4 regions of the Mesorhizobium sp. 113-3-3 genome follow, and region 1 is predicted to be linked to each of the others. Evidence: riboswitches for the same ligand, from Rfam matches in the RefSeq annotation. Region 1 holds a riboswitch; each other region holds the start of a gene.
What was found. A riboswitch is a leader RNA that binds a small molecule or an ion and turns the genes downstream of it on or off. The one in region 1 is predicted to bind cobalamin.

Region 1 (7,817 bases):
GCTGTTTGAACCTTCCCCCAGCTTGGCCCTGCATCCGGTTTCTCGGAACACGCTCCGGGACCGGGGTGCGTGATCGCCGATGTTTCTCCCCATGGTCGGGACCGGGGTTTCGGCGATCAAGGTTGGGAGACGATAGTGATTTCGATTATCCCAATACGGAATAATCCGAAACGGGCTGGCGGAGAGCCTTCTCGTTTCTGGCCGGCTCATTTGAGGCCCAAGCCTCCTTCAATCGCCCGCCAACGGCCGCCTCTGGAACAGCTGACTTCGACGCGCCATGACAAGGGCCGCGGCCAGGCCAAGCTTGCCGAGGCGCTTCGTCACCGGCAGCGCGATTGCCTTGGGCGCGCCGGATAGACTCCCCCAAGGATGCCCGGTGTGTGGCGTTGCCGCTCACCGCCGGCGAGTGGCACCGAGCCCTACGCCGTCTGCGCTTTTTGCCGAATTGCGCGTGCCGCAGCCACCATGTTCACCAGCGCAGGGCGGACCTCCTCCCATCTGCGCGTTTTGAGACCGCAGTCGGGATTCACCCACAGTTGGCCATCCGACAATCGCTCGCGCGCAAGCATGATAAGGTTGGAAATCTCCCCCACTTCCGGGACCCGCGGCGAGTGAATGTCATAGACGCCAGGACCGATCTCGTTCGGATACTTGAAGGTTCGCAGCGTATCGAGCAGTTCCATCTGCGAGCGCGAAGTTTCAATCGAGATCACATCGGCATCCATTGCGGCAATCGCGTCCACGATATCGCCGAACTCGGAGTAGCACATATGGGTGTGGATCTGGGTCGCATCGCCGACCGCTGTTGAAGCCAGCCGGAAGCATTCGACGGCCCAGTCGAGATAGGCCTGCCAGTCGGCCTCGTGCAGCGGCAAGCCCTCGCGCAGTGCGGCTTCGTCGATCTGGATCATCCTGGCGCCGGCCTTTTCGAGGTCGCTCACTTCATCGCGAATGGCGAGCGCGACCTGGCGGCAGACGGCTGGGCGGGCAAGGTCGTCCCGGACGAAGGACCAGTTGAGGATCGTCACCGGGCCGGTAAGCATGCCCTTCACCGGCTTTAGCGTCAGCGACTGGGCGTATCGCCACCAGTGTAGTGTCATCGGCTGTTGTCGCGACACATCTCCAATGATGATCGGGGGTCGCACAAAGCGCGAGCCGTAGCTTTGCACCCACCCGTGTTGCGTGAAGGCGAAGCCGCGGAGCTGCTCGGCGAAATACTGCACCATATCGTTGCGCTCGAATTCGCCGTGGACCAGCACGTCGAGTCCGATCTCTTCTTGCCAGCGAACGGCGGCTTCTATCTCTTTCTTCAGGAACGCCTCATAGTCGACGTAACTCAGCTCGCCTTTGGCATGGGCTGCCCGCGCCTTGCGAACCTCGGCTGTTTGCGGGAAGGAGCCGATCGTCGTGGTGGGGAAGGATGGCAAGCCAAACGTGTCGGCCTGAAGCTTGGAGCGCACGGCGAATGCGCTCTTCCGGCGCGTCATGGCGACCTTGATGCTGGCGACCCGACCTTCGACGAGCGGATCATGCACCTTAGCGGATGTCGCGCGAGCGGCGGCAGCCTCAGCCGACGCCTCTAGTTCGGCGGCGACCGCGTCCCGGCCTTCAGCCAGGGCACGGGCGAGCACGACCAGCTCGTCGGTTTTTTGCGCCGCGAAGGCGAGCCACGATTTCACGTCCGCATCGAGTGCCGTCTCCATGTCCAGGTCGATCGGCACATGCAGCATCGAGCAGGACGGGGCGATCTCCACGCGGTCCAACGGCCAGCCGGCGACGATCGGCTTGATGCGGTCAAGTATGGCAGGCAGGTTCGCGCGCCAGACGTTGCGGCCGTCGATCAGCCCGAGCGAGAGCACAAGTTCCTTCTGCGCGAGCCGGCCGACGGTCTCCAACTGCTCTGGAGCGCGCACGAGATCGACGTGCAGTCCCGCCACGGGCAGAGAAATTGCGGTCTCGAGATTGTCTCCCAGCGATCCGAAATAGGTAGCGACCATGATCTTCAACTCCGGTGCTGCTTTTGACAGCCGGCAGTAGGCGAATTGGAGGGCATCCCGTTCGTTGGGAACCAGATCGACCACGAGCGCCGGCTCATCGATCTGCACCCAATCGGCTCCCGCGAGCTTCAGCCTCCGCAGGAGCTCCTCGTAGACGGGCAGCAGCCGTGGCAGGAGCGCGATAGGGTTGAAACCTTCCTCAGGTGACTTCGCCAACTTGAGAAAGCTAACCGGTCCAAGCAGGACCGGGCGCGTGTGGATGCCGAGCGCCTTGGCCTCGAGGAAATGATCGACCGGTTTCGCCGACGAGAGGGCAAAGCTCTGATCGTCGGTAAGTTCCGGCACAATGTAGTGATAGTTGGTGTCGAACCATTTGGTCATTTCCATCGCGGCAAGGCCATGCCCGTTGGCCGCATGCTCGTCACCGGCATGTCCACAATCAGCGGCCTGACCTTGGTCGCCGCGCGCCATGGCGAAATAGGTATCGAGTGGGACCTCGCCGTCAGTCCAGACGTATCGTGCCGGCACGGCGCCGACCATGATGACGGTGTCGAGCACATGGTCATAAAGCGAGAAATCGTTGGACGGGATTTTCGACACGCCGTGATCGTGCTGCTCCCTCCAGCTGGCGGCGCGTAGCGCCTTCGCCGTCGCGAGCAGGTCGGCAGCGGGAGATTTTCCGGACCAGTAGCTTTCAAGCGCGAATTTGAGTTCCCGCCGTCGACCGATACGCGGCACGCCGAGCGTTGCCACTGGAATTTGTTGAGAGACAGTCATGCCATACCCCGATGGTTGGGGCGTGGGGACAAGGAACGCGCAAGCAGGCGGCACGAAGCCAAGCTACCGCGGCCACCGAGACACCCCGCCCGTGGACGTTGTTCGTCGTGGCAGGTCTCCTGGCTCGCGGGTCAAAGCCTCTGCCCGTCTTCCCGAGGCCGTTCGCCTCAGTGACACCAATGGGCTTGGCTCGCCGCTAACAGTTGCGGGGGCAGCGCCGGCATCGCACCGGCTTCCCTCTTAGCTCCGCTACAGCAGTGCCGCGCGGAGAACCACGACATGCGCACAATCACAGCAGCTTCGCTCCTTGTCAATGCATATAACGAGATGTTTATGTGATGATGCGAATAATGCCCTTGCGCTGATCGGTCTCTTTCGCCCAAAGCCGCTTACGATGCCGCCTCTTATCAGTGCAGGCTCGGAGAGATCCTTGTCCCCATCGGCGACGCCGGATCAGATCGAGGTCGCCGGGCTCAAAGGGCGTAAAGTCGGGCCAGGTCGTCACGGTCAGCCGGGAATCCCGGTATTTGTTCCCGCTCGGCTTCGCTCAGCGTGCTTGCGCATTCCAGCGCGCTGATGACCATGGCCGCAAGCGGAAAGAAGAGGTGGCGCCGCAGGTGGGCGGACTGGGGCCGGGCCGCCAGCGTCTCGACAAACTGCGCGGCGCTCGCCTCGACCTGCTCCGCGAGCAGCTTCACCCTCGGTTGCTGAACGCCGGCGCCACGATCGTGCGTAACCGGGCATGCTCGCCCCCCCTCGCGCGAGACCAGCCACTCCGGCAAACCAAGAATCACCGAATCCGGGGTGAATGCCGCACTCTCTAAGCGATGGAAGGGCGGAAGGTGACCGGCAGGCGCTGCGGGCAGCGAATGACGTAAGACGGAATGTAGACGACGTCCTCCGCGGCGATGGTCAGCGCCAGATCCTCCAGCCGCCCGAACAGCGCGGGGAAGGCGCAGCGCAATTCCAGGCGCGCCAGCGCAGCGCCCAGGCAGGCATGCGGCCCCTCACCGAACGACAAATGCGGGTTGTGCCGCCGGGTGACATCGAACCTGTCGGCGCCGGGGCCGAAGGCCTGTTCGTCCCGGTTCGCCGCATGGAACGCCATCAGGACGGCATCGCCGCGGCGGACCATGCATCCGTCGATCTCCACGTCCTGGGTGGCATAGCGGAACGGCAGATTGGCCGCTGAGCTGCCCCAGCGCAGGATCTCCTCGATCGCCTGTGACCACGGAACTTGGCCGCTGCGCACCAAGTGCAGTTGCTGCGGATGCGTCAGCAATGCCAGCACGCCATTGCCGATGACGCCGGCGGTGGTCACGAAGCCCGCAGAGAGCACCATGAACAGCATGTCGATGAGCTCGGTGTCGGAAACGAGCTCGCCTTTGTCACGGGCGACGATCAGGGCCGAAGCCAGATCATCTCCGAGCTGGCCCCGCTTGAGCGCGATCAGGCGACGGAAGAACTCCGGGATGCGCTGCCGCGTCTGTCGCACCTCTTCGGCTGTGGCGGAGGTGTTGGCCATGCTGTAGGTGAGCGCGACGATCTCTTCGCGCTGTTCGTCCGGCAAACCGAACAGTTCGGCGATCACGTTGGTGGGCAGCGGAGCGGCGAACTCGCTCATCAGATCGGCACTGCCGCCGCGCTGCGCCATGTCGGCCAGGAGTCGATCGACGCTTTGTTCGACCCGTGGCGCCAGCAAGGCGATCCGACTGGGCGCGAAGCTGCTGGACAGCAGGCCGCGCAAGCGCCGGTGATCGGCGCCGTGCGCCGTGGTCATGTTGTCCACTTTGCATATCCCGATCAGCGGATGATCCTCGGGAATCTCGCCGTCCTGCAGCGCCCGCCACTGTCGCCAGTCCTTGTTGAAACGCTGGTCGGAAAGCATCTGCCTGAGCGTCTGGTGACGGGCTGCCGCCCAGGTCACCAGATCGCCTGGAAGCGACACTCGCGCCATCCCCCCCTGCCGCAGAATCGCAGAAGAAAGACGATCAAGTTGCGTGGGAGCGGCCGGCACACCGATCACGTCGCAATGATCGTTTTCTACGCGCATGCCAACAGCTCCTTTAAGAACCATCGCGGGTCCACTTCTCGGCACGGATGATCCGCGCGCGGACTTCGAAAAGTGCCCCTCAGTGTGCTTCGTCCTCAGAAGCGGTAGGTCAGACCTGCGCCTATCAACCAGGGATCGAGCCTGGCCTTGCCTGTGAGCTTGGTGCCGGCGACAGTGACGTCGAAGTCGGGCCTGAGGAAAAGCTTCTTCACGTCGAAGTTGACGCCCCAGTGCTCGTCCACCATGTAGTCGAATCCGACCTGCAGCGCGGCGCCGAATGTGTTCTTGACCTTGAGATCATCGGCGCTGCCGACTTGCTGATGATAGAAGATCGTATAGTTCACGCCGGCGCCGACGTAGGGCTCGAAGGCGTCGAAATCGGTAAAATGATACTGCAATGTGAGCGTGGGCGGCAGCAGCCAAACCTTGCCGACCTCGCCCAGCCCGCCGATCGCACCCTGGCCATCGATGTTGGCATAGGTGGTGCCGAGTATGAGTTCGGCGGCGATGTTGTCCGTGAAGAAATAGGAGATATCGAGTTCCGGCGTCACGGTGTTCGAATAGGAAAGACCGGAGCCGGGCACCGCATTGACATAGCCCGAATCCTCGGTGATCACCCCCAACGCACGCAGGCGGATCTGCCAGGGGCTTGGCGCTTCCGCGACGCAGGCTTCTGCCTGCGGGACGCTCGCGGCTTGCCCAACATCTGCCGCGCCGGCCTGTCCCGCAACGATGAGGACGACAGCCGCTGTCATTGCCCGCGCCACGCCAATTCGCGCTCTCGCCATACTTTTCTCTCCTTGATCTTCAGAAGCGACGCACTGCGCCTTGATTGAATCCTGCTCGCATCAATCGAGATTGACGGAGCGCTCATGCGGGATAGCCCCCGCATGTGTCGTGCCAAATGAGAAAATCGTTGCAGAACAATGCGGTCACTCCGATAGCGCTGTGTCTGATGTCCGACTTCGTCGAAGATCCGACAATGAGTGCAGCCGTAGCCGCCCCTGGGAGCCGTTCGTCAACATCGGCCGGCAGTTCGTTGGCATGCTCGTACTCGGCTTCGAGTTTTGGCGTATTCTGCGTTCAGCGCCTTGATCGGCGCCTGCTGCTTCGCCGTCAGGCCGGGGAACGTTCCAGCCAGTTGGCGCAGTCCGTGGGCATGTCCGTAAGGCGTCTCGACCGCGACCGATATGGGCGGGAAATCCTTTGGCAGCATGCGCCAGCCGCCATCTGATCGGGCCATGTAGCGGATCGCGTTCAACCCTCGCGCAGGTCCGTCACCACGCGCCGCCCGGTCTTGGCCGCGCCCGGCAGGAGCGGTTGTATCCGCGACCATTCCTCATCCGTCAGATCGGAGGGGATAGCGCCTGGTCTTCAATTAATCCTGCTTCGGTTTGAAATTCGCTACGAGAGCACGATATCGTTGTGATGACCAACCTGGATTGATCATCAAGTGGCCGATACCGCCATAGAATGCGGCGAAAAGGCGCGTGGCCGTTCTGAACCTCCGGGCCGGCCGCCGCGCAATCGTGCGGTGATGAAGCACTCCGATGTCCTTGGCGGGCTCGATTACCTGGCGGCGGACTATCACCGGCAGGATTTCTCCAAGCATGTCCACAACGAGTATCTGATCGGGCTGATCGAGCGAGGCGTCCATGATGTTTGGTGCCGAGGTGAGGTTTGGCACGCCGGTAGCGGCACCGTCGCGACCTTCGCGCCCGGGGAACCGCATTTCGGGGGTGCTGGTGACGATCTTGGCTGGAGCCAGAAGATCTTTTACATGCCCGAAGTCCTTATCCGGCAAGTCCTTGAGGACAGCGGCCAAAACGAACCCGGAACGATCGACTTCAAAAGCCCGTTCCAGGAGAATGCCCCAGTTGCACACGGCCTCAGCGCGTTTTGGCGCCTGCTTGAACATGGGCGTAGCTCGGCACTGGAGATCGAGGAGTATCTGATCCGTTTCCTGCCCCACGTCTTCGCAGAGGCAGGCGGGTCGCGCGTTGCAGGGCCAAAATTCGTGCCATCGAGGTTCCGCGACGTATGTGACTTCATCCATGCCCACTTTGACGAAGTTCTGCAGCTCGCCGCCCTGGCCGCCCTGGCCGGATGCTCCAAGGCGACGCTGATCGATGGCTTCAAGGCGCATTTCGGGTTGCCCCCCACCCGCTACCTGATCCAGGTCCGCATCGACGAGGCGCGACGGCTGCTGAGGCGAGGTCAGCAGGTCGCCGAGGTCGCCGTCGCGGTAGGGTTCGCGGACCAGAGCCACCTGACCCGGCACTTCAAGGCGGTGCTGGGGGTGACGCCGGCGCGTTACCTCTCGGTTTGAATATCGTTCAATAAAGCGCGCGGCGAACCGTCTAGCTTGGACGCTCAATGGATGAAACGAGCGTCAGACCATGAACGAAAGCAAGCAGACCCGCCCCCGCGACTTCACCAGCGACAATATCGCCGGCGTCTCCCCCGAGGTGATCGCAGCCATCACCGCGTGCGCGTCGGGTCAGGCGCTTCCCTACGGCAACGATGAGCTGACGCATACCGTCGAGCGCCAGCTCGCCGAGGTGTTCGAGCATGCGGTCGACGTGTTCCACGTTTCGACGGGGTCGGCGGCGAACGCGCTGGCGCTCGCGGCGATTACGCCGCCATGGGGCAGCATTCTCTCGCACGCCGACGCACACATCAACCGCGACGAGTGCGGCGCGCCGGAGTTCTACACCGCCGGTGCGAAGTTGGTGCAGCTTCCAGGCGAGGCTGGCAAAATCGACATCGACGCCTTGGCGGCCAATGCAACGCGCATGGTGGGCGATATCCACTCGGTCCAGCCCTCCAGCGTCAGCATCACGCAGGCGACCGAGATGGGATCGGTCTACGCGCTCGACGAGATCAAGGCGATCGGACATATTTGCCGGTCAGCGAACCTGGCGTTCCACATGGACGGTGCTCGCTTCGCCAACGCCCTCGTCACTCTGCGCTGCTCGCCAGCCGAGATG
Region 2 (7,817 bases), 1.8 Mb from region 1:
GATCCTCGGCGCGGTCGCCAAAGTGCCGTCCGAGGACTATGTGCAGGATTGGCTCAACGTCTATGCCAGCGACCGCCAGACCAAATTCAACGAGATGGAATATCACCTTCCCTTCGAGGAAGGGCCGAAGGCATTGGCCGAAATCATCGAGCTGACCGAAAAGCGCTTTCCGGAAGTCTATTTTCCGATGGAAGTGCGCAGCGTCGCGCCCGACCAGTTCTGGCTCTCGCCCTTCTACAACAGGCCAAGCTGCTCGATCGCCATCCACCATGACGCAGCGAGCGATCCGCTGCCCTTCATGCGAGCCGCCGAGCCGATCTTGCGCAGATATGGCGGCAGGCCGCATTGGGGCAAGATGCACAGCCTGAAAGCGGCGGACTTCAAGAAGCTCTATCCGCGCTGGGACGATGCGATGGCGGTGCGCCGCGACATCGATCCGCAGAACCGCTTCGTCTCGCCCTACATGGCTGGACTGTTCGGCATCGAACCATGAGCGCCTATTTTTCCTCGCTCTCGGATGCACTGAAGCAAGCCGGTATCCTCCAGCCCTGTCTGCTACTCGACCTCGACCGGCTGGACGCCAACATTGCTCTGGTCAAAACCAGGCTTGACCCGAACCTTGCCGTGCGACTGGTCGACAAGTCGCTCGCTTGCCTGCCGCTGCTTGCACATATCGGCAAGGCGCTCGGAACCGGTCGCTTCATGACCTTCCATCCGCCGATCAGTGAGGCGGTGCTGAAGGCGTTTCCAAATGCGGATCTGCTTTACGGCAAGCCGATGCCGGTCAGCGCGGCAAGGGCGGCACTGGTGAAGGGTGACGCCGACTGGTCGCGCGTCTGCTGGCTGATCGACAGCGACGAAAGACTGGCGGAATACGGCATTCTCGCTGCCGAACTCGATAGCCAGCTGCGCATCGCCTTCGAGATCGATGTCGGGCTGCATCGCGGCGGCTTCGCCAGCCCCGGGGCCCTGTCGAAAGCGTTGCGCGCGCTGCCGGCTCATAAAGGGCTGCGCTGCGAAGGCGTCATGGCCTATGAGGCGCATGCGCCGCACATTCCAGGCCTGTTCGGCGGCCCGGCCAAGGCACTAGCGCAGGCTTCGGAGCGGGCCGCCGCTTTCGTCGCGTGCCTCGGCCCGGACCAGCGCCGCATCCTGAACATTGGCGGCAGCAAGACCGCGCTGCTGCATCACGGTGGTGCCGCCAATGAAGTGTCGATGGGTTCGGCTTTCGTGCTGCCCAGCGATTTCGACACAGCGGGCCTCGATGGTTTCAAGCCAGCCGCCTTCATCGCGACGCCGATCCTGAAGGTGGTCGAACCGATGCTGCCGGGCCCGCCGGCCGTTTCTCGCCTGCTGCAGGCGCTTGGCCGGTTCCCACGCAAGGGCTGCTATCTCTATGGCGGGAAATGGATGGCCGAGCCTGTCTTTCCCCTGGGCATGAAGACGGACGGCTTGCTCGGCCTGTCTTCCAACCAGCAATTCATGGGTCTGCCCGCCGATGCCGTCGCCAGGCCCGGCGATTACGCGTTCCTGCGGCCGACACAGAGCGAGGCCATGCTGCAGCAATTCGGGCCGATCGCGGTGCTTTCCCAGGGCAGGATCGTTGATCGCTGGCCGGTGTTGCCGATGATGTGATCGAGTCACATAGTTGACTCCGTCAAGTAAATGGATGATCCTGTGAAAGGCAGGAGATACCCATGACGATTCACCATCAGCCCGGCAACGAAGCGCCCAACAAGCATCTGATCGATGCGGTGCGGGCGTTCAATCGCTTCTACACCCGCCAGATCGGCCTGCTTGACGAAGGGTTGCTGAAAAGCGCCTTCTCGCTGACCGAGGCGCGCGTGCTTTACGAGCTGGCGCACCGCGACGGCCTGACAGCGACCGACCTCGGGCGCGATCTCGGTCTCGACGCCGGCTATGTCAGCCGTTTGTTGAAGAAGTTCGAACGTGATGACCTGATCTCCAGGTCGACGCTGGTTTCGGACGCCAGGCAATCCTCGATCGCGCTGACGCCGGCGGGCAGGAATGCCTTCGCGCCGCTCAACAAGGATTCTCACGATCAGGTCGCGGCGCTGCTCGATCGGCTGCCTACATCCGAGCAGGACCGGCTCGTGAAGTCCATGCGCACGGTCCAGGCACTGCTCGACGAAAGCGCCGAGCCGCAAGTCCCTTATCTGCTGCGGCCGCTGCAGATCGGCGACATCGGCTGGATCACCCGCCGACAGGGGATGCTCTACGCGCAGGATTATGGCTGGGACGAAACCTACGAGGCACTGGTCGCCGAAATCCTCAGCGAGTTCGTTAAATCCTTCGACCCGAAATGGGAGTGCAGCTGGATCGCCGAGCGCGATGGCGAGGTCGTCGGCTCGGTCTTCGTCGTGCGCAAGTCGCCCGAGGTGGCGAAGCTCAGGTTGCTTTATGTCGAGCCTTCGGCCCGCGGCCTTGGCATCGGCGCGCGCCTTGTCGACGAATGCATCGCCTTCGCGCGAGCCAAGGGTTACAAGACGCTGACGCTTTGGACCAACGACATACTGGGCTCGGCCCGTCGCATCTACCAGGCGGCCGGCTTCAGGCTGATCGATGAAGAGCGCCACCATTCCTTCGGCAAGGATCTGGTCGGTCAGACCTGGGATTTGAAATTGTAGTGCCGATTAACCCTTGACCGGTATCCAGATCTCCAGCCCGCCATTGCCGCTGCGCGGATCGAACTCCGGGCCGTAGCGTTCGAATTCCGGCGCGTCCGCTATTTCGTGCCCTGAGGCCGGCAGCCATTTGTTCCAGATCGTGTTGACCGTGCGGCGGATGGTCGAGATGTGCTCGCGATGCGAAAACACCGCATATTTCTGCGCGGGTACCCGAACGCGGCTGAACTCTCGGGGAAGGTCGGAAAAGTCCGAGACCTCGACGCCGGCGATGTAGTCGAAATTCCCGGCATCGTCGCCGTTGACGCAGACGCCATAGGCGACGTCGCCGGTCTCGCCCGGAATGTTGCCGATATACGGGCCAAAGCGCTGCCACTGCATCGGAATGGCGGCGCTGGTTTCGCAACTGTAGCGTTCGCCCAGCCCCGCGATCAGGAACGGCCGGCTGGTCTCGAAGCGCGGCGGCTCGAGGTTGGTGAGAAAGGACTGGTCCATCAGGATAGGCTCCACGAGGTCGAGCGTGTTGGTCGAGCCTTGCGCGCGCACCAGCTCCGGCGTGGTGCCGAACTGGTCGCGGAAAGCCCGGGTGAAGGCCTCATGCGAGTTGTAGCCGGCCTCGAGCGCAACCGAGAGGATGTCGGGCGCCCCTTCGGCCAGCCTGCGCGCCGCCTCGCTCAAGCGCCGCGCGCGCATATAGCCCATGACGGAGCGGCCGGTGGCGGCGCCGAAGGCGCGCGTCACATGAAAGCGCGACACGCCGCTGCTTGCCGCGACGTCGTCCAGCGAGATCGCCTCCGGCAGATGGCTTTCGACAAACCACAGCGCTTTCTCGGTCGGGTTCATGGTTCCTCGCATTGGCGCGCCGACATTACTGACCGTGTCGACGGCCAGTTTGATCGAAATTGCGCATTGGGCAATAATGCATGTGTCCGTGCCGCGTCGACGTGGGAATTGATGCGGCATGATCCCATGCCCGGGGAAGGGGTGTCCCGATGACTGCCGCGGTTGCCGACCAGGTGTTCCGGTTTGGCGGGTTCACACTCGACCTTGCCATGGGCACGCTGCGTGACGTCAACGAGCCGCTGTTCCTGCGCCCCAAGGCCTATGCGCTGCTCTCGCACCTTGCCCGCAACATGGGCCGGGTCGTGCCGAAGTCGGAGCTGATGGATGCCGTCTGGCCGGGCGTCTATGTCACCGAGGATTCGCTGACGCAGTCGGTGCGCGAAATCCGCAAGGTGCTGGGCGGAGAGATGGTGCGCACGGTCTCCAAGCGCGGCTATATGCTGGCGGCCGGGATGGAAGCCGCGCCGAAGATCGGCGCCCAGCCGATCGTGGCGGTGGTGCGCTTCCGCAACGAGAGCGGGGACCCGGTCGACGAGGCCATGGTCGACGGTTTCGCCGAGGATCTCATCAACGGCGTCGCTCGCTTCGGCACGGTCACCGTGCTGGCGCGCAACTCAAGTTTTTCTTTCGGCTCCTATGGCCGCGCCGAGTGGCCGCAGATCCGTGCCCGTATCGGTGCCGACTATCTGGTTGAGGGCTCGCTGCGCCGGCAGGGCGAGCATGTCGTCGTGGCCGTCAGCCTCATCGACATCGCCACCGCCAGCCAGCTCTGGGGCGACCGCTACCAGTCGCAGGGCGATGGCCTGTTCGCGATCGAGCGTCAGATCGTCGAGCAGATCGTCAGCCGGTTGGTCACGAGGGTCGCCAATGCCGGGCTGGAACAGGCCTCACGCAAGCCGATAACCAGCCTTGCCGCCTACGAGCTTCTGCTGCGTGGCTTTGCGATGTTGCGCGATCCCGCACAGACCGACCAGCGCAGCGCGGAAATCCTGTTCGAGGCGGCCATCGCCAAGGACCCGAACTACGGCCTGGCCTATACCTATCTTGCCCTGGTGCGGGCTTTGGACGGAGAGTTCGGACGTGCCAGAGATGCGGTGCTGGAAAATGCGCGCGACCTTGCCGACAAGGGCCTCGCTCTGTCGCCGGACCAGCCGACCGGTCACCGCGTGCAGTCGCTGATCCGCCTCTATATGCGCGACCACGAAGCGGCGGAACATCATTTGCGCATCGCGCTGCAGCTCAACCCCTACGATGCCGACAGCATCGGGCAGATGGGCATGCTGCTGACCATGCGCGGCCGGCCGCTCGAGGCGCTCGACTGGCTGGCGCGCGGCATCCGCATCGATCCCTTGCACCCGCACTGGTACCAGTTCGACCGGGCACTCGCGCTCTATATGATGGGGGAATACCGGCAGGCGGCGGAAGCGCTGGAGCTGGCGACGCGCCCGGCGCCCTGGATCCGCACAAGGCTGGCGGCCTGCTATGCGCAGATGGGCGACATGGAGAAGGCGCGGCGGCAGATCGTCCTCATCGAGGAGGGCGATCCGTTTTTACCGATCGACTATGCGCTGCGCGGCGTTCCGTTCGAGAACAAGGCCGATGCGGAGCATCTCGCCGAAGGCGTCAGACTCGCCCTTGGCTAGTGCATGTCGCTAAGCATCGAAAACAAAGATCCAAAGCGCTTCTATGTAGCGGCCCTGATTGACATCGTTGCCTGACTGTGTATGTAACGTTATAACAAATTAGATGATTTTGCCGGCGCATTCGAGATCGGACCAAAAACCGTTGCGGCGCGATCGGCGGGAATCTACGATGGCGTGGTGATGGTCCCCGAGTCGAAAGGCGAGGGGTGAAAAGGGAACACGGTGAGACCCGCAAAAGGTTGATGCCGTGGCTGCCCCCGCAACTGTAAGCGGTGAGCAAGATCCGACATGCCACTGGCCGGCAAGGCTGGGAAGGCAGGATTGCGCTGAGACCCGCGAGCCAGGAGACCTGCCATCACTGAGTTGACCGGACGGGGTGTGCCGGGAGGAGACGTGGACGTCGGTCTTGTCGGCCGGCTCGCCAACATCCTTCCGTCGCCAGTTTTGGAAAGTGACGGAACGTTGGACGGCGCCATCGATCATCGCATCATCGTGTGCACGCTTTGCCGCGACATCCCGACCGGGATCAGGTCGGGCGAAGGCCTGTGTGCCGATTTGCGGTCCCGGCTCACGGCCCACCATGAGCCCGCCGTGGCGCATAGCTTCACGGTCGAAGGCGTCGAATGCATGGCGGGCTGCGCGCGGCCGCTCACGGTGGCCTTCCAGGCTCCAGGCAAGGCTTCCTATCTCTTCGGCTCCATCGACGCCGAGGCCGATGCCGGCGATCTCGTGCGATTTGCCAGGCTTTACGCCTCGCTCGCCGACGGCTGGTGCAATTCCGGACAACGGCCGCCGCGACTGGCCGGCAAGACGCTGGCCCGCATCCCCGGACCGGGCAAGTGCGCGGGCAACAACCGATGACGATTCCGCTTCTCGAAGCCCGCGACCTCTGCGCCATGGCGAATGGCCGCGATCTGGTCCACGCCGTCAGCCTGTCTATCGCTGCGGGCGATCGCCTTGCCATCATCGGCCCCAATGGCGCCGGCAAGACCACGCTGCTGCGCATGCTGTCGGGCATACTCAGGCCAAGTTCGGGCGAGGTGAAGCTTGGCGGGTGCCGGATGGACAGGATCTCGACCGCCGAGCGCGCGCTGCACATCGCCGTCGTCGGCCAGACCGACCAGCCGGACCCGCGGCTGGCGGTGATCGACTATGTCGAACTCGGCCGCGTCCCGCATGCGGGCCGCAGACGCAGGAGCGAGGAGCGCGACATCGTCGTCGACGCGCTGCGCCGGACCGGCCTGTTGCCGCTGCTTGGCCGCACGATCGGCTCGCTGTCGGGCGGCGAACGCCAGCGCGCCCAGCTGGCGCGCGCCATCGCGCAGCAACCGAAAGTGTTGTTCCTCGACGAGCCGACCAACCATCTCGATCCGCGCGCCCGTGGCGAGCTGCTCGAACTCGTCGCCGGCTTCGGCATGACGGTGATCGCGGTGCTGCACGATCTGGCTCTGGTGACGCCCTTCGCTACCCGGGTCGCGGTGATGCACGAAGCGCGGCTGCATGCGCTGGCAGCACCCCGCGAGGCGCTGACCCAGAAACTGATCCGCGAGATTTTCGGTGTCGACGTATTTCGCCTGCGCCATCCAACCGAGGACCGCGAACTGACGGTCTTCGATGTTCCGAACCGCGCCGCGCCGCCTTCCTGATCGAAACCCATCCCTTCTTCCGACACAGTTCAACCTAGGAGCAAAATCCGTGAAACGTCTTGCACTGTCGCTCGTCTTCTCGCTGCTGGCCTCGACGGCCTTCGCCTTCCCGGTCACCGTCGACAGCTGCGGCAAGCCGCTGACCTTCGACGCGCCGCCCAAGCGCGCCGTCATCCATGATCTCAACATGGCCGAGATGGCCTTCGCGCTGAAGCTGCAGCCGTCGATCGTCGGCCTGACCGGCATCACCGGATGGTACAAGGTCGGTCCCGAATTCAAGGTCGAGCAAGGCGCCATCCCGGAACTCGCGCCCAAATACCCGACGATCGAGAATCTCGTCGCCGTCGAGCCCGATTTCCTCTTCGCCGGCTGGTACTATGGCATGAAGCCCGGCGGCGACGTGACGCCCGACACGCTCGCCCCGCACGGCATCAAGACGTTGGTGCTGAGCGAAAGCTGCGTCCATCTCGACAAGAACCGCCCCGCCGCCTCGATGGATCTTCTGTATGGCGACGTGGAAAAGCTCGGCAAGATCTTTGGCAAGGAGGCGGACGCGGAAAAGCTCGTCTCCGGCTGGAAGGCGCAACTGGCCGATATCACCGCCAAGGTAGGCAACGCCAAGGGGACGCGTGTGTTCCTCTACGACTCCGGTGAGGACAAGCCGTTCACCGCCGGAAAATTCGCCATCCCCAGCGCCATGATCACGGCGGCCGGCGGCGACAACATCATGGCCGACATGGACACCAGCTGGGGCAACACAGACTGGGAAACCGTGGCGTCGCGCAACCCGCAATTCCTAATCCTGCTCGATTACCAGGATGGCGGCGGCTACAAGAAGCTGCTCGATTTCCTGAAGGCCCATCCGGCGATGAAAGAGACCGACGCGGTCAAGAACGAGCGCTTCGTGGCGCTGCGCTACGCCGAACTGACGCCCGGGCCCGCCAACATCGAGGCGATCGGCAAGATCGCCAAGGCGATGCATCCGGAAGCGTTCTGATGCTTCTTGCCCCCGGGCCCGGTGCGCTTTCAGGGCACAAGGC
Region 3 (7,817 bases), 3.1 Mb from region 1:
CCGATGAACAGGACGATGGGCAGGTATGAACTGAGGAGTGCGTTCATGCAGCGGCTTTCCGTTGGCGCCAATCCACTTTGATTACAGCACCGGACCTTAATGCGGAAGCGTGACAGATTAACCGCTGAACCGTTTTAAGGGGCCTATGCTGCAACGCGGCGAGGGTTAGCGCAGCACTTCCAGCGAAGCAAGTCAAACCTTGTTCAAAACACCGACCTGGACGGCATATCCGAAGAAACTGGTCCGATCCGCTCCTGTTTGATTTCCTTCGTTTTTTACTCCACTTTTCTCTCCTGACAGGATTGCCGCCAAAACCCTGCTAGCATGGGCCGGAATCACCGGTCAGACGCACAGCCAAGCCCCCTCAGAGTGATGCCTGCATGAAGGAAAAGATCTCGCTTCCCATGGCCCGCCGCATCGCGCTGGCCGCTCAAGGGTTTCTCGACCCTCGTCCCGGCGGAACGCCCGACCGCCGCCACTTCGCCCGCGTGCTCTCTCGCACCGGCCTGCTGCAGATCGATTCCGTCAGCGCGGTGGTGCGCGCGCACTACATGCCGCTCTATTCGCGGCTTGGCCCCTACCCGCTCGCTCTGCTCGACAATGCCGCCGTGACGCGCAAGCGCACGGTCTTCGAATACTGGGCGCACGAGGCCTCCTTCCTGCCGGTCGAGACCTATCCGCTGATGCGCTGGCGCATGCAGCGCGCCGAACGGGGCGACGAGATGTATCTGGGCCTGGCCAAATGGGGCCGCGAGCACGCCGCCTATATAGAAGAGATCTACCGCGCGGTCGCCGAGCGCGGTCCGATCGCCGCTTCGGCACTGGAAGGCCAGAAAGGCTCCGGCGGCTGGTGGGGCTGGAGCCATGCCAAGCATGCCTTCGAGTGGCTGTTCTGGGCCGGGCGTATCACGACGGCGCACCGCCGCGGCTTCGAGCGCTTCTACGACCTGCCCGAGCGCGTGCTGCCGCAGGCGATCCTCGACCTGCCGGTGCCCACCCCGGAGGACGCGCACCGCGAATTGCTGCGCATTTCCGCCCGCGCCCATGGCATCGCGACATCAGGCGATTTGCGCGACTACTTTCGGCTGTCGCCGGCCGACATGAAGGGCCGGCTGGAGGAACTGGTCGAGACTGGAGAACTGCTGCAGGTGCGAGTCGAGGGTTGGGACAAGCCGGCTTACCTTCACAAGGATGCCCGCCTGCCCCGGAAAATCGAGGCGCGCGCTTTGCTCGCGCCATTCGATCCGGTCGTCTTCGAGCGCTCGCGCTCGGAGCGGCTGTTCGATTTCCACTACCGCATCGAGATCTACACGCCGGTCGAAAAGCGCCAATACGGCTACTACGTCCTCCCCTTCCTGCTCGGCGACCGGATCGTCGCCCGCGTCGACCTCAAGGCGGACCGGCCGGCCAGCGTGCTGCGCGTCCACGCCGCCTACGCCGAGCCCGGCGCGCCGCCCGAAACCGCCGCGCAACTGTTCGAGGAATTGAAACAGATGCAGGGCTGGCTCGGCCTTGAACGCATGGACGTGACGTCCGCCGGCGATCTGGGTCCGGCGCTGGCCGACATGACGGTGTCGTAAGCCCGCGTTGACACCGCTACCCGCAAAAGCCTAAATCCGGTCCAGACGGTCCCCTGCCCGCAACGGCAGGGGCTAAGAGGGAATGCGGTGCGGGGTGAAAAATCTCAAATCCGCGGCTGTCCCCGCAACTGTAAGCGATGAGCCAAGGCCGAAAGCCACTGGGAGTTTCCCGGGAAGGCGGCACCCAAGGCGATGACCCGCGAGCCAGGAGACCTGCCGTCTGCGACAAAAGAATCCGATCGCCCGGCGGGTTTCCGGGCAAGGAGCCCGGTTTTTTGGACCAGAACGGCAGTTTTTCGGCTGGCACAGCGGATATCTCATCCGCCGACAGCGAAGCCTTGGCCGGCGTCACCGTCATCGTCTGCGCGTCCTGTCGCGACGAGACCGGCTCCGACGCCCACCCCCGCGCCGGCGAACTGTTGGCTGACGACACGCGACGCGCCGCATCGGATGAAAACATCCGCATCCGCACGGTCGAATGCCTCGGCAATTGCAAGCGCCGGCTGAGCGCCGCCATCCTGCGCGACGGCTGCTGGAGCTATGTCTTCGGCGACCTGACCGTGGCCAGCGGCGCCGACCTCGTCACCGGCGCGAAGCTCTTCGCCATCTCGACGGACGGCCTCATCCCCTGGCGTGGCCGGCCCGATTCCCTCAAGCGCGGCCTCGTTGCCCGTATTCCTCCCCTCGGCCTGTTGAAGGATTGATCATGAGCGCTTCCGTATCCCGCGTCCCCTGTACCGTCGTCACCGGCTTCCTCGGCGCCGGCAAGACGACGCTGGTCCGCCATCTCCTGGAAAACGCCGGCGGCAAGCGCATTGCCATCATCGTCAACGAGTTCGGCGACATCGGCATCGACGGCGAGATTTTGAAGGGGTGCGGCATCGACACCTGTCCGGAGGAAAACATCGTCGAACTGGCCAATGGCTGCATCTGCTGCACCGTGGCCGACGATTTCGTACCGGCGCTCGACCAGATCCTGTCGCTCAACCCCAAGGTCGACCACATCCTGATCGAAACCTCCGGCCTCGCTCTGCCCAAGCCGCTGGTCCAGGCGTTCCAGTGGCCGACGGTGAAGAGCCGCGTCACCGTCGATGGCGTCATCGCCGTGGTCGACGGCCCCGCACTTGCCGAAGGCCGCGTCGCCAACGACATGGACGCCCTGCAGGCGCAGAGGACTGCTGACGACTCCCTCGACCATGACGACCCGGTCGAGGAATTGTTCGAGGACCAGATCGCCTGCGCCGACCTGATCATCCTGTCGAAGAGTGACCTGATGGACGCCGCCGGTTCGGCCCGCGCCAACGCCATCATTGGCGAACACTCCGCCCGCGCCGTGAAGATCGTGCCGACCTCGCACGGCAAGGTCGATCCCTCGGTGCTGCTCGGGCTCGGTCTCGCCGTCGAGGACGACATCGAGAACCGCAAATCCCACCATGACGGCGCCTTCGACCACGAGCATGACGATTTCGACACCTTCATCGTCGACATCCCGTCGATCGCCAATCCGGACGAACTGGCCAAGCGCGTCGCCACCGCGGCCGAACAGGAAAACGTGCTGCGCGTGAAAGGCTTCGTCGAAGTCGGCGGCAAGCCGATGCGGCTCCTGCTGCAGGCCGTCGGCCCGCGCGTCAATCATTACTATGACCGCGCCTGGACCGCCGAGGACGACCGCCGCTCGCGCCTCGTCGTCATCGGCCTCAAGGGGCTGAACCGCCCGGCAATCGAGCGTATACTCGCCGGCTGATTTTCAGACACGGGCCGCGATGCATATCCTCACCACGACCTCCGCCTCGCTCGACGATCTCGCCGAGCCGGTCGATCTGCGGCAGACGCCAGCGGATATCGTGGCCCTGTCCTTCACCGACAGCGATCTCGCCGGACTTGCTACCGCGTGGAAGGCGGATGCCGGCCGCCTGCCCTCGATGCGGCTGGCGGCACTGCGCGACCTTCGCCATCCGATGTCCGTCGATCTCTGGATCGACAGTGTCGCGCGCCACGCCAAGATCATACTGGTGCGCATCCTCGGCGGCTACGACTGGTGGCGCTATGGCTGTGACCAGTTGGCCTCGACCGCACGCGAGCGCGGCATAAAACTGGCGCTGCTTCCCGGCGAAAGCCACGACGAGGATCTCAGGCTGATCGAAGCCTCGACGCTGCCGCGCCAGGAATTGGACGCGCTGCTCGGCTATTTCCGCGAGGGCGGCCCGGCCAATATGGGCGCACTGGTGCAGCGGCTGGCGGGGTTGGCTGGGCAGGATGCTTATGTGACTGAGCCGGTCAGCGTGCCGAAAGCGGGCTACTACGAGCCGAACCGCGGCGTCGTCCCCCTCCCCCTCGAGGGGAGGGTCCGGCCGCAGGCCGGGGGTGGGGTCCTCTCCGAAGCGCGCCAACGCAAAGAAACGTCGCGTCCGGTCGTACCGACCCCACCCGGCCCTGCGGGCCACCCTCCCCTCGAGGGGGAGGGAAAGGTCGTGCCGATCCTCTTCTACCGCTCGATGCTGCTGGCCGCCGACGTCGCGCCCATCGACGCCCTTTTTGAAGCGCTGCGCCAGCGCGGCATGGCGCCTGTTCCCATCTTCGTCTCCAGCCTGAAAGACCCGGCCTCCCTGGCCTTCGTCGAAACGGCCCTCGCCGCGCTCAAACCCGCCGCCATCATCACCGCGACCGCCTTCGCCTCCGGCGCCGAACCCGGCGTGGAAACCCTTTTCGACCGCGCCGGCGTGCCCGTCTTCCAGGTCATCGTCGCCACCACCCGCCGCGACGTCTGGGAGAACAACCAGCGCGGCCTGGCACCCGCCGACCTCGCCATGCATGTCGTGCTGCCCGAACTGGACGGCCGCATCCTCGCCGGCGCCATTTCCTTCAAGGGCGAAAGCGATGTCGATCCCGCACTTGGCCACCGCGCCTTCGCCAATCGGCCGGAACCGGATCGCGTGGCGCAGGTGGCCGACCGTGTGGCGGCCTACATCAAGCTGCAGGCGACACCCCGCACCGAGCGAAAACTGGCCATCCTGATCCCGGACTACCCGAGCGCGCCGGGCAGGACTGGCTATGCGGTCGGCCTGGATGTCCCGTCGAGCGTGCTGGCCATGCTGCATGACCTAAAGGAGCAGGGTTATGTGGTTGGGGGGATTCCGCAAACGGCGCGTGAGCTGTTGGGTTTACTGGAGCGGGGCGATCGGGGGTTGAGTCTGGACGACTACCTTCGCTTGTCCACGGAGTTGCCCAAGGCCGCATACGATGCAGTCGAGGGTGCGTGGGGCAACACCAATGACGAAGCTCACGTCAATGCGCCCCCCTCTGTCCTGCCGGACATCTCCCCCACTAGGGGGGAGATTGGCAGTTCCAGCGGCGGCCTTCCCTCTTCACCCGTGGAAATTGGTGAAAGCGGGCGTGAAGGAGCAATCTCCTCCCTTGAGGGGGGTGAGGAGTGGTCCGCGCAGCGGACGGAAAGCCAATTGCTTGGCCTTCCGAGCGACCAACGCCCGGAGCGACAGCGAAGGGCCGGGTCCGGCAGGACAGAGGGGGGCGCGTCGCGCCAGCCTTCACCATCAGGCAAACAGCACTTCCCCTTCCGCGCCGCGACCTTCGGCAACATCACCGTGGCGCTGGCTCCCGATCGCGGCCGCTCCGAGGATCGCCGCGCCGACTACCACGACCCGACGCTGCCGCCGCGCCACGCCCTGATCGCCTTCGGTCTCTGGCTGCGCAAATCGCTCGGCGTCCACGCCCTGGTCCATGTCGGCGCCCACGGCACGCTGGAATGGTTGCCCGGCAAGACGGTCGCGCTGTCGCAAAGCTGCTTCCCCGAGATCGTCACCGGCTCGCTGCCCGTCATCTATCCCTTCATCGTCTCCAACCCCGGCGAAGCGGCGCAGGCCAAGCGGCGCATCGCCGCCGTCACCCTTGGCCATCTGCCGCCGCGGCTGACCGGCGCCGGACTGGATGAGGAGCAGCACAAACTCGAGCGCCTGGTCGACGAATACGCCCAGGCCGACGGCCTCGACCGCCGCCGCCGCGATCGCTTGGCCAAGCTGATCGTCGACACCGCCCAAAAGACCGGCCTTGCCGCCGAAGCCGGCGTCGCCGGGACCGACGCGCCCGACGAGGCGCTGCGCCGCATCGATTCCTGGCTCTGCGACCTCAAGGATTTCGCCATCAAGGACGGCCTGCATATTTACGGCCGTGCGGCTGAGGACGAGCCCGATGCCATGCGCCGCCAGAGTGCCGAGGCTGAAAGATCGGCGCTGCTTGCCGCGCTCGATGGCCGCCACGTCAAGGCCGGTCCGGCCGGCGCACCGGCGCGTGGCCGCTCAGACGTGCTCCCCACCGGCCGCAATCTGTTCACATCGGATCCACGCACAATGCCGACGCCGACCGCCTATGATCTGGGCAAGGCGGCGGCGGAAGAAGTGGTGCGCGGCTATCTGCAATCGCATGGCGACTGGCCGCACTCGCTGGTCATCGACCTCTGGGGTTCGGCCTCGCTGCGTACCGGCGGAGAGGAGATCGCCCAAGGCCTGGCGCTGATGGGCTGTCGGCCACAATGGGATGCCGCCACAGGCCGCATCACCGGCATCGAGGTGCTGCCGCCGGCCACGCTCGGCCGCCCGCGCGTCGACGTCACCTGGCGCATATCGGGCCTGTTCCGCGACATGTTCCCGACCCAGATCGCGCTGATCGACGCCGCCGCCAACGCCGTTGCCGCGCGCGACGAAGAGGATTCGGAAAACCCGCTCGCGGCCAGGACACGCGCCGACGGCAAGATCAGCCCGCGCATTTTCGGCACCTCGCCCGGCACTTACGGCGCCGGCGTGGAAGATTTGTTGTCGAGCGGCGACTGGGGTGCGCGCGAAGAAATCGGCCGCGCCTATCTCGACGCCACCTCGCATGCCTATGGCGGCGCCGGCGGCGAAGGCATCTCCGCCCCCGGCGCCTTCGAGACCCGCATCGCCGAGGCCGACCTGCTCGTGCACACCGGCGACGACCCTGGCCGCGACATTCTCGAAGGCTCCGCCGACGTCGCCTTCATCGGCGGGTTTTCGGCCGCCCTTGCCGCGCTTGGCCGGAATGCCGACGTCATCGTGCTCGACACCACGGACCCGCAAAAGCCGAAGCCGCGCTCGATCAGTGAGGCCGTGTCGCGGGTGGTGCGCGCCCGCGCCGTCAATGCCCGCTTCATATCGGGCCAGATGCGGCACGGCCCGCGCGGCGCCTCGGAATTCGCCGAGACGGTCGACCGGCTTGTCGGCTTTGCCGAAACCACAAATGCCATTTCGGGCGCGCTGATCGAGGCCGTGCACGACGCCTATGTCGGCGACGCGGAAGTCCGCGCCTTCATCCTGCGCGAAAACCCGGCGGCCGCGAAAGTCATCGCCGAGCGTTTCCTGTCGGCGCGCCGGCGTGGCCTGTGGCATCCCTTGCGCAATTCGATCGACGATGATCTCGCCGCGCTGATTGCCGAGGCCGAGGCGCTGGGAGTGGCGGCATGAACGCCTTCTCGCGCCGCGGCGCCTGCCCGGCTTTGTCGGCGCCGATGCAGACCGGCGATGGGCTCTTGGTGCGGCTCAACCCGGTTGCTGGAGCATTGTCGCCGAAGCTTCTGATCGGACTGGCCGAATCCGCCTTGCGGCATGGCAACGGCATCATGGAAGTCACCGCACGGGGTAGTTTGCAGATACGCGGTCTGACAACGGAAAGTGCTGCACTGCTGGCAGCTGAGGTGGACGCACTGGGCATTGCGGTGCGGACCGGCGTGCCGGTCGAGACTGGCCCGCTGGCGGGCATCGACCCGCAGGAGATCGCCGATCCGCGACCGCTGGCTGAGCGGATCAGGGTAGCGATTGAAGAGGCCGGGCTGACGCCGAGGCTGGGGCCGAAGGTTTCGGTGATTGTCGACGGCGGCGGGCAATTGGCAATGGATGCGGTGACGGCGGATATCAGGCTGAAGGCGGTGCGGGTTAATGCCGGAGTTCAGTGGCAGGTGTCTGTCGCAGGTGATGGGCAGAGCGCACGATTGCTGGTCGAGGCGGAAGACGCCGCTGCGCGCGACATTGCCGTCGCTGCACTCAGAATGGTCGCTGAAAAAGGCCGTGAGGCTCACGCAAGGGATTTGTCGGAGCGGCAGTGGGCCTCTCTCGCAGGGTGGCACTCTGTGGCGCCCCCCTCTGTCCTGCCGGACATCTCCCCCACGAGGGGGGAGAATGCTCTTTCACGCTCGCCTTTGCCAATTTCTGA
Region 4 (7,817 bases), 3.0 Mb from region 1:
TTAATGACGCTATCGCAGCGCTGAACGATCTTGGCTATTCGTACAAGGTGGTGGAAACCAAGGGTGTCCATTTCGTCACGCCAAAGAAGGTCAAGGGCTCAGGAGCCGGAACCCGTGCACCATCAACCGGACCATGCCCAATCTGCCAGTTCGAAACCAATCCGCATCATGACGCTAGGAAGCATCGTAGCCAGCCGGAAGGCCAGAAGAAGCCATTCACGGCAGAGGAATTGACGACATTGGGTTTGGTCAAAGTTTGAGCGGTGAAGGCCGCTAAACCCAAGCGGGAAACTCTGGAAATGTTGGACGGAAGAAAGGTCTTTTCGGCCGACAATTGGAAAACCATCTGGCAGGCCAGAGGTGATCCAGACGGCAAGAGTCACCGCAAGGTTTTCGACAATCCGGTTCCTTGTCATCCTTCAGGGTTCCTAACCCTAAAAAACCGCTGATACACACTTCACAAAGAACCCCGGCAAGTCCGGGGTTCTTGTGGCTCTAAGGTTCTATCTCGACATACCGGCAGTTGGCGTAAAATTTTCCCACCTGCCACGTGAAGTGGTGTTCCGATTGATCGGTAGCCGAACAGGTTTCGCCAATGATGTTTTGGCCCTTCGGATTGGTCACTATGGACTTGGCGGTGTAATTCCAGAAACTATCAGCTTGCGGATCATCCGGCTTCGAAAATTCGCTGTACTCAATCGTGCCACATGAGTCGCCAGTTTGAATGGTCGATTGCCAGCGTTTGGTTGAAAAATTAAGGGTGAAGGTCTTATCGAACTTCCAATTGCTGATTTTGCATGTGGAGTTGGCCAAATCTTCGCTTGCTCTGGCCATTGCCTCAGCGTTGGTTCGGTCATGGCTTTTGCAAAAATCGGCAAAGGCTTTCATCATTTTCAGGGTGTCAGCTTTAGCTACTGGCGGCTGCTTGGCCCAATTTTCTTCGAAACCCTTCTTATCGGCCACTTCGGCTGGTGCTTTTCCGCTTTCCAAAGCCTCCACAATGCCGGGATAGGAATCGCATCCCTTGAATTCAGAAGCTGGAGCTTTGAGCAAATCACCCACACCTTTTGCAATGCGTTCTGCCGCTTTCGTCTCGTCCGGTTTGCTAACGGTCGTCTGGGTGAAGTGGCAATGCATCTGATCCACAACCGGTGCATCGCATTCAGCGGTGATTGCGCTTTTCTCGTCGGCATTCAGAACGTAAACGGTGTTTGGCGGGATGTTGTCGGCAAAGGCATTGGTGGATGACATCGATAGGGCGGCAACTATCAAAGCCGCCTGCACTTGAGCACTCATACGAAATCCCTCCACCAGTTAGAGACATATCATTGGGCGTGTTGGTCTGAAAGGTTCGGAAAAACCCACGGAACGCCGGGAATCCGGGCTTTTCTGCTTTCAGGAATTGACCAAACCATGTTCATGGTGATCACCGGCGAGGGCAAGCTGGCCGGCGGCCTGCTGGTCTCGGCCGGCAACGCACTTTTGTTCATGGCGATCTTCTGGGGCAAGGCCGGAAAACGCTTTGGCGGTCGGCGCACCATGACATTTGCTTATTTCGCCATGTCGGCGATGCTTCTGGCCGCAGGCACTGTCGGCGAAACCGTGCCGCTGCTCACCGGCGCTTTCCTGCTGTGCGGCGCGTTCTTCACCATCGCGCTCGATGCGCTGGGGTCGACCGCCTTCATGCGTTCGGTGCGCTCCTATGAGCGGGCGCAGATGGCGGCGGTCTACCGCACCTATCTCGACTTTTCCGAGCTGACGCCGCCGCTGGTCTATTCCGTCGTGCTGGCCTTCTTCGGATTGGGCTCGGTTTTCGTCACGCTCGGCCTGCTGGCGGCGGTGTGCGGCTTCGTCACCTGGCGCTATCTGCCGAAGTCGCTTTGATCTTCAGGGCTTGGGTGCAAGTGCGCCATGGCGCTCGCGCACCCAGTTGTGGAAGCGGTGCAGCTCATACTCCTCGGGCATCAGTACGCCGGCGGCGTGGCGCATCGAGCGCAGGCCTCTCTGGTTGACCTCGCAGATCGCCGCGTCCTCTTCCAGCACCTGTGAGCCAAAGGCGACGATGTTGTCGATGTCGGTCACGGCCAGCGCCTCGGGCGCGAAGAGCCATTCCGCGACAAGCTCCGTCTGTTCGGGACCGAGCGGCACCAGGCGCACGGTCCTAACATAGTCGACATGACCGACGATGAACATCGACGGCAGGCTGGTGGCGTAGGTCTGGCCGGCGGCGCGTTCGGCTGGTGTCAGGCCTGAGAAGACCGGCCCATGCGTCTTGCCGTCACTCGACCATGTTTCGGCGCCGGCGCGCAGGCCGCCGGAAAATTCCGGCGCGTCATTGTCGGCGTGGCGTGTCCATTCGGGATCGTCGTGCCGGCTCATCAGGCCGCGGCCATAGATCGGCACCAGCCGCGACAGGTCCTTGTGCACGCCCGGACAATGCAGGCACTCGTTGAAGTTTTCCCAAAAGATCTTCCAGTTGCAGTGCATCACCTTGCGCAGCACATGGCCCGATAGCAGCGTTTCCAGCGGCCAGTTGCCGAGATCGCCGGAGGCCGGGTCGAAGGAGGCCTGCGCGGAGCCCGCCGCATCCTCCTGCAGATTGACGAAGACGAAGCCGCGCCACACCGAGAGCGCGACGCGATAGAGCGGATGGTCGGCCTTGTCGAAGCCGTCCGGCAGCGATTTTGAAGGCACGCGTACGAGGTCGCCGCGCTGCGAATAGGACCAGGCATGGTAGGGGCACGTGATCAGCCGCGCCTTCAGCCGGCCTTCGCTCTCCTGGCAAAGCTGCGAGCCGCGATGCCGGCAAGTGTTGTGGAAGGCACGCAGTTCGCCGGTGTCGTCGCGCAGCACGATGATGTCCTGCGTGCCGATGCGGAATCGGCGGAAGGCCAGCGGCTCTGCCAAATCGGCCTCGCGGCAGACGAGCAGCCAGTTTTTGTACCAGATGGCGTCGAGGTCGCGCTGGTAAGCCGCTTCATCCCAATAGGCCGACGTGGGCAGGGTCGATTCGACCTGGGTCAGGCCATTGTAAGGGGCGCGCTCGCTGGCAGTGGGCTACATGGCTGGCTTCCTGTGAAGCGATCAGCCGACACCCGGCCAGGAGAATTGTCAATTGTCGTGCCTGGAGACGGCATGGCGCAATCGCGCTGGTTGTCGGCGGAATTTGGTTTGCCGCGTGTCGCGATTTTCCCTATAGTCATGCAGTCGTCGGTTCCGTTTTGGAGCCAAGAGGGAATGCGGTGCGGGCGAAGTTCTTGCCCAATGCCGTGGCTGCCCCCGCAACTGTGTGCGGTAGTCCTCTCCATATGCCACTGAAGATTCGTCTTCGGGAAGGTGGGGAAGGGCGCTGATCCGCGAGCCAGGAGACCTGCCGACGACGGCAAAACTGACAGGCCCTCGGGTGGAGGGTGAAAGGACAAGATATGAATACCGCTTCCGTCTCCCTCGGCGCCTCCGTCTCCTCGCAGTCGCGCTTCATGCAGCTGGCGCTTGCCGCGCTGCTCGGCACGTTCATCATCGGCTTTGTCGGCTTCTCGCATATCGAAGCGGTCCACAATGCCGGTCATGACAACCGGCATTCGATGGCGTTTCCCTGCCACTGACGAGGATCTGACATCATGAATCTGTTTCGCAACGTCGTGTTCATCGCGGCGATAGCAGGGCTCGTGGCCGGCGTCGTCCTCGCCTGCATGCAGGCCTATGCCACCGTGCCGCTGATCCTCAAGGCGGAAGTCTACGAACAGGCCGAAGGCGGCCACAGCCATGACCATGCCGCCGCGCCCGCGGCGCCGGCCAATGCTGCCAGCGGCAACGCCATGAGCTCTGCCGCGCCGGCGGCATCGAACGCCATGAGCGCCGCCACCCCGGCTCCGGCCGTTGCCGCTGCTCCGGCCGAAGACGAGGGCTGGGCGCCGGCCGACGGCTTCGAGCGCTTCGCCTTCAACGTGATGTCCAATGTCGTCACCGGCATCGGCTTCGCGCTGATCCTGGTCGCAGTGTCGGAATTCGCCGGCGGCATCGGCAATTGGCGCCAGGGCGTGTTCTGGGGCCTGGCCGGCTTTGCCATCTTCACTTTGGCGCCAGGTCTCGGCCTGCCGCCGGAACTGCCGGCCATGCCGGCGGCGGACCTCACGCAGCGCCAGATCTGGTGGGTGGCGACCGTGATTGCAACCGCTATCGGGCTCGGCCTGATCGCGTTCCGCAAGTCGCTGCCTCTGGCCATCCTAGCCGTGGCGCTGATCGTTGCTCCGCACATTGTCGGCGCGCCGCAGCCCGACAGCTTCGAGACGCCGATCCCGGAAGGCCTGCATCACCAGTTCGTGGTGGCGGTGACGCTGACCAATCTGGTGTTCTGGCTGGTGCTCGGCGCCGTCGTCGGCGTGGTGCGCGGACGCTTCACCGGCACCGCGACCAGCCTGCGCGACAGCTTTGCCTGATCGCAACGAACTGACCTTCATCATCGGCGGTGCGCGCTCCGGCAAGAGCGCGCATGCCGAAACCCTGGCGACGGCCTTGCCCGCGCCATGGACCTATATCGCGACAGGCCAGGCCTATGATGACGAGATGCGCGAGCGCATCGCGCTGCACCGCTCGCGGCGCGGCGAGGGCTGGACGACAGTCGACGCACCGCTCGATCTTGCCGCCGCGCTCGAGGCGTTGCCCGACAACCAGCCGGTACTGGTCGACTGCCTGACGCTATGGCTGACCAATCATATGCTGGCCGATCACGACGTCGTCGCCGAGTGCCGGCGGCTGGCGGATGTGTTGTCGCGGCCGCGCGGACCCTGGTTCGTGGTCTCCAACGAAGTCGGGCAAGGCATCGTGCCCGACAATGCCCTGGCGCGCCGTTTTCGCGATGACGCCGGCCGGCTCAACCAGCATGTCGCTGCAATTGCAGATACGGTGCTGCTGATGGTGGCGGGGCTGCCGCTCAAGGTGAAGTGACATGACCGACATCGACAATAAGGACGAAGAGCGCCATCGCGCCAAGATGGCCAAGCGCAAGGCCGTGCAGGATGCCGAGGTGGCGGCCAAGACGATCGAAAAGGGGTTGTTGATCGTTAACACCGGTCCGGGCAAGGGCAAGACCACGGCCGCCTTCGGCCTGGCGCTGCGGATGCTCGGCTATGGCAAGCGCGTCGGCGTCGTGCAGTTCATCAAGGGCAAATGGCACACCGGCGAGAAGGATGCGTTTGCTGCCTTCGGCGATCGCGTTGTCTGGCACGCGATGGGCGAGGGTTTTACCTGGGAGACGCAGGATCTGAAGCGCGATATCGCGGCCGCCGAAACTGCCTGGGCCAAGGCGCTGGAGTTGATCGCCGATCCCTCGATCAGCCTTGTCGTGCTCGATGAACTCAACATCGCGCTACGCTACGATTATCTCGATCTCGACAAGGTGGTTGCCGAGCTGAAGGCGCGCCGCGAGGGCCTGCATGTCGTCGTCACCGGCCGCAACGCCAAGCCGGCGTTGGTCGAAGCGGCGGACCTGGTTACCGAAATGGGCGTGACCAAGCACCACTTTTCAGCAGGCGTGAAGGCGCAGCAGGGGATAGAGTTCTAGTCGCTTGGCAAGCGGGAGCGTTGTTTTTGGAACAAGCTGTAATCGTCTATCTTCGTCTCAATGACGGTCAGTTTGGAACGCTGCGAGAGCACGAACCCGTTCGCGCGTTGGAGGAACGGTTAGAGCAAGCCGTTGGAAGTGCTTCGGTCGGAGAGTTTGACGGCGATTTGTTTGGTGAGGGTGAGTGCGTCCTCTACATGTACGGGCCAGATGCTGAACGACTTTTTGCCGTGATCGAACCTATATTGAAATCGTCTCACGTGGCTGCCGGCGGGTATGCGATCAAGAGGTTCGGCGAGGCAGCTGATCCAAGCGCAAAGGAAATCCGCGTCACTTGGTAGGTTGGGTTTCGATCTACTCAGGCCAAGATGACGACGACCGAAACCAGCCCAAACAGCGCGATCAGCAGATAGTCGGCCATGCGGTAGAGTTTCAGCGCCCGCCGGATGTCGCCGCTGTCCACGTCGCGGCGGCCGCCTTCGCCCATGAAGGCGTCGTCGACCATGATGCCGCCATAGCTGCGCGGCCCGGCAAGCGCCAGGCCAAGCGCGCCCGCCATGGCCGCTTCCGGCCAGCCAGCATTGGGTGAGCGGTGCTTTTTCGCATCGCGCCACACCGCCTGCCAGGCGCTGGCGGGATCGGCACCCTTGACCAGGAAAGACGCCAGCACGATCAGCAGCGCCGTCAGCCGCGACGCCGGCAGGTTGATCCAGTCGTCGAAGCGCGCCGCCGCCCAGCCGAAAGCCTCGTGGCGCGGGGTGCGGTGGCCGATCATCGAATCGGCGGTGTTGGCGGCCTTGTAGGCGGCGCCGCCGGCCAGCCCGCCGAGACCGGTCCAGAAGGCGGGCGCGACGATGCCGTCGGAAAAATTCTCAGCCAGGCTCTCGATCGCCGCGCGGCAGACGGCGGCGCGGTCGAGCGCTTCGGGATCGCGGCCGACGATGCGCGAGACGGCGACACGACCCATGGCGAGGCCGCCCGAATCGAGCGCGTCAGCCACGGCCTCGACATGTTCGTAGAGGCTCTTTTGCGACAGAAACGATGTTGCCAGAAGGACGGCGATAAAGAATCCCAGGGGAACGAACCAGAGCAGGACAAGCTGCACGCCGAGGCCGATCACCGCCGGAACCAGCACGATGAGCAGCAGCGCCTGGACGCCACGTTGGCGACGCAACGCGTCGGGATCAGTGGCGCGGTTGAGCCTCAAGTCGAGAAAGGATATCAGCCTGCCGAACCACGTCACCGGATGGCCGATGGCGCGGAAGAGCCAGTCCGGGTAACCCAGGACGAATTCGACGGCCAGTGACAGGAAAGCGATCAGGACTGACATGAAGCTTCTTGAAGGAGCGGTGGACCATGGTGGAAGTCTTGGCCGGGCGAGGGCGCTTTTCCCCAACGCCCCTCAGCCTTTCGTCGACCTTTCGACCGGTATCAACCCGCACTCCTACCCGCTTTTCGACCTGCCCGCCACCTCGCTGTGGCGATTGCCGGAAGCCGCGCGGGCGCGCGAGCTGACGGAGATCGCCGCCAGCACCTATGGCGCGCCATCGCCGGCCAATGTGGTCGCGGCGCCCGGCACGCAGATCCTACTGCCGCGCGTGGCGTCTCTGGTCAGACCCGGCAAGGCATTGGTGCTGGGACCGACCTATGCCGAACATGCGCGCGCAGCGGCGATCGCCGGGCATGAGGTCACCGAAGTCACCGATTTTGCCAAGCTGGCGCAGGCCGACCTTGCCATCATCGTCAACCCGAATAACCCGGATGGGCGCGTCATCGAGCGCGACCGGTTGCTGGCGCTGGCCGCCGGGCTGCGCGCCAGAGGCGGGCTGCTGGTCGTCGACGAGGCCTTCATGGATGTCGGCCCGCGCGAGCACAGCCTCGCCGGCGACGTCAATCGAGGCGGGCTCGTCGTGCTGCGCTCGTTCGGCAAGTTCTTTGGGCTGGCCGGACTACGGCTTGGCTTCGCGCTTACCGATGCAGCAGCGGTTGGCCGGCTGGAGACGCAATTCGGGCCATGGGCGGTCGCCGGCCCGGCGCTGGAATACGGCATTCGCGCGCTTGCCGATATTGGCTGGCAGGACGCGATGCGGGCATCGCTTGCCGAGGCATCCGCTCGGCTGGACGCATTGTTCGGCCGTTTCGGCGCGCCTGTCGCGGGCGGCACCACATTGTTCCGCTATCTCGGCCTGCCGGATGCCGCCGGCCTGTTTTCCGCGCTTGGCGAGAGGGGCATTCTGCTTCGCCATTTCAGCGA

Region 2: another riboswitch for cobalamin. It lies ahead of JG746_RS23565 (DUF1636 family protein); the one in region 1 lies ahead of metE (5-methyltetrahydropteroyltriglutamate--homocysteine S-methyltransferase).
Region 3: another riboswitch for cobalamin. It lies ahead of JG746_RS17035 (DUF1636 family protein); the one in region 1 lies ahead of metE (5-methyltetrahydropteroyltriglutamate--homocysteine S-methyltransferase).
Region 4: another riboswitch for cobalamin. It lies ahead of JG746_RS17335 (CbtB domain-containing protein); the one in region 1 lies ahead of metE (5-methyltetrahydropteroyltriglutamate--homocysteine S-methyltransferase).

Annotation. Positions count from the first base shown of each region.
Region 1 is NZ_AP023243.1:6,579,772-6,587,588, reverse strand. It holds gene metE (5-methyltetrahydropteroyltriglutamate--homocysteine S-methyltransferase) at 420-2,750, opposite strand; cobalamin riboswitch at 2,867-3,066, opposite strand; partial or broken gene JG746_RS31700 (cytochrome P450) at 3,341-3,628, opposite strand; gene JG746_RS31695 (cytochrome P450 family protein) at 3,595-4,827, opposite strand; gene JG746_RS31690 (OmpW/AlkL family protein) at 4,923-5,615, opposite strand; partial or broken gene JG746_RS37325 (transposase) at 6,020-6,205, opposite strand; gene JG746_RS31685 (AraC family transcriptional regulator) at 6,281-7,156, shown strand; gene JG746_RS31680 (threonine aldolase family protein) at 7,227-7,817, shown strand, end outside.
Region 2 is NZ_AP023243.1:4,798,036-4,805,852, reverse strand. It holds gene JG746_RS23590 (D-arabinono-1,4-lactone oxidase) at 1-493, shown strand, start outside; gene JG746_RS23585 (alanine racemase) at 490-1,635, shown strand; gene JG746_RS23580 (bifunctional helix-turn-helix transcriptional regulator/GNAT family N-acetyltransferase) at 1,698-2,648, shown strand; gene JG746_RS23575 (AraC family transcriptional regulator) at 2,655-3,488, opposite strand; gene JG746_RS23570 (winged helix-turn-helix domain-containing tetratricopeptide repeat protein) at 3,638-5,131, shown strand; cobalamin riboswitch at 5,296-5,502, shown strand; gene JG746_RS23565 (DUF1636 family protein) at 5,594-5,992, shown strand; gene JG746_RS23560 (ABC transporter ATP-binding protein) at 5,989-6,777, shown strand; gene JG746_RS23555 (ABC transporter substrate-binding protein) at 6,827-7,774, shown strand; gene JG746_RS23550 (FecCD family ABC transporter permease) at 7,774-7,817, shown strand, end outside.
Region 3 is NZ_AP023243.1:3,495,145-3,502,961, reverse strand. It holds gene JG746_RS17045 (NADH-quinone oxidoreductase subunit A) at 1-47, opposite strand, end outside; gene JG746_RS17040 (winged helix-turn-helix domain-containing protein) at 381-1,580, shown strand; cobalamin riboswitch at 1,610-1,815, shown strand; gene JG746_RS17035 (DUF1636 family protein) at 1,856-2,284, shown strand; gene cobW (cobalamin biosynthesis protein CobW) at 2,287-3,324, shown strand; gene JG746_RS17025 (cobaltochelatase subunit CobN) at 3,344-7,072, shown strand; gene cobG (precorrin-3B synthase) at 7,069-7,817, shown strand, end outside.
Region 4 is NZ_AP023243.1:3,560,785-3,568,601, forward strand. It holds gene JG746_RS17315 (hypothetical protein) at 1-260, shown strand, start outside; gene JG746_RS17320 (hypothetical protein) at 496-1,296, opposite strand; gene JG746_RS17325 (MFS transporter) at 1,414-1,884, shown strand; gene JG746_RS17330 (aromatic ring-hydroxylating oxygenase subunit alpha) at 1,888-3,024, opposite strand; cobalamin riboswitch at 3,195-3,392, shown strand; gene JG746_RS17335 (CbtB domain-containing protein) at 3,426-3,605, shown strand; gene JG746_RS17340 (CbtA family protein) at 3,621-4,439, shown strand; gene cobU (bifunctional adenosylcobinamide kinase/adenosylcobinamide-phosphate guanylyltransferase) at 4,432-4,947, shown strand; gene cobO (cob(I)yrinic acid a,c-diamide adenosyltransferase) at 4,949-5,563, shown strand; gene JG746_RS17355 (hypothetical protein) at 5,590-5,904, shown strand; gene cbiB (adenosylcobinamide-phosphate synthase CbiB) at 5,922-6,893, opposite strand; gene cobD (threonine-phosphate decarboxylase CobD) at 6,892-7,817, shown strand, end outside.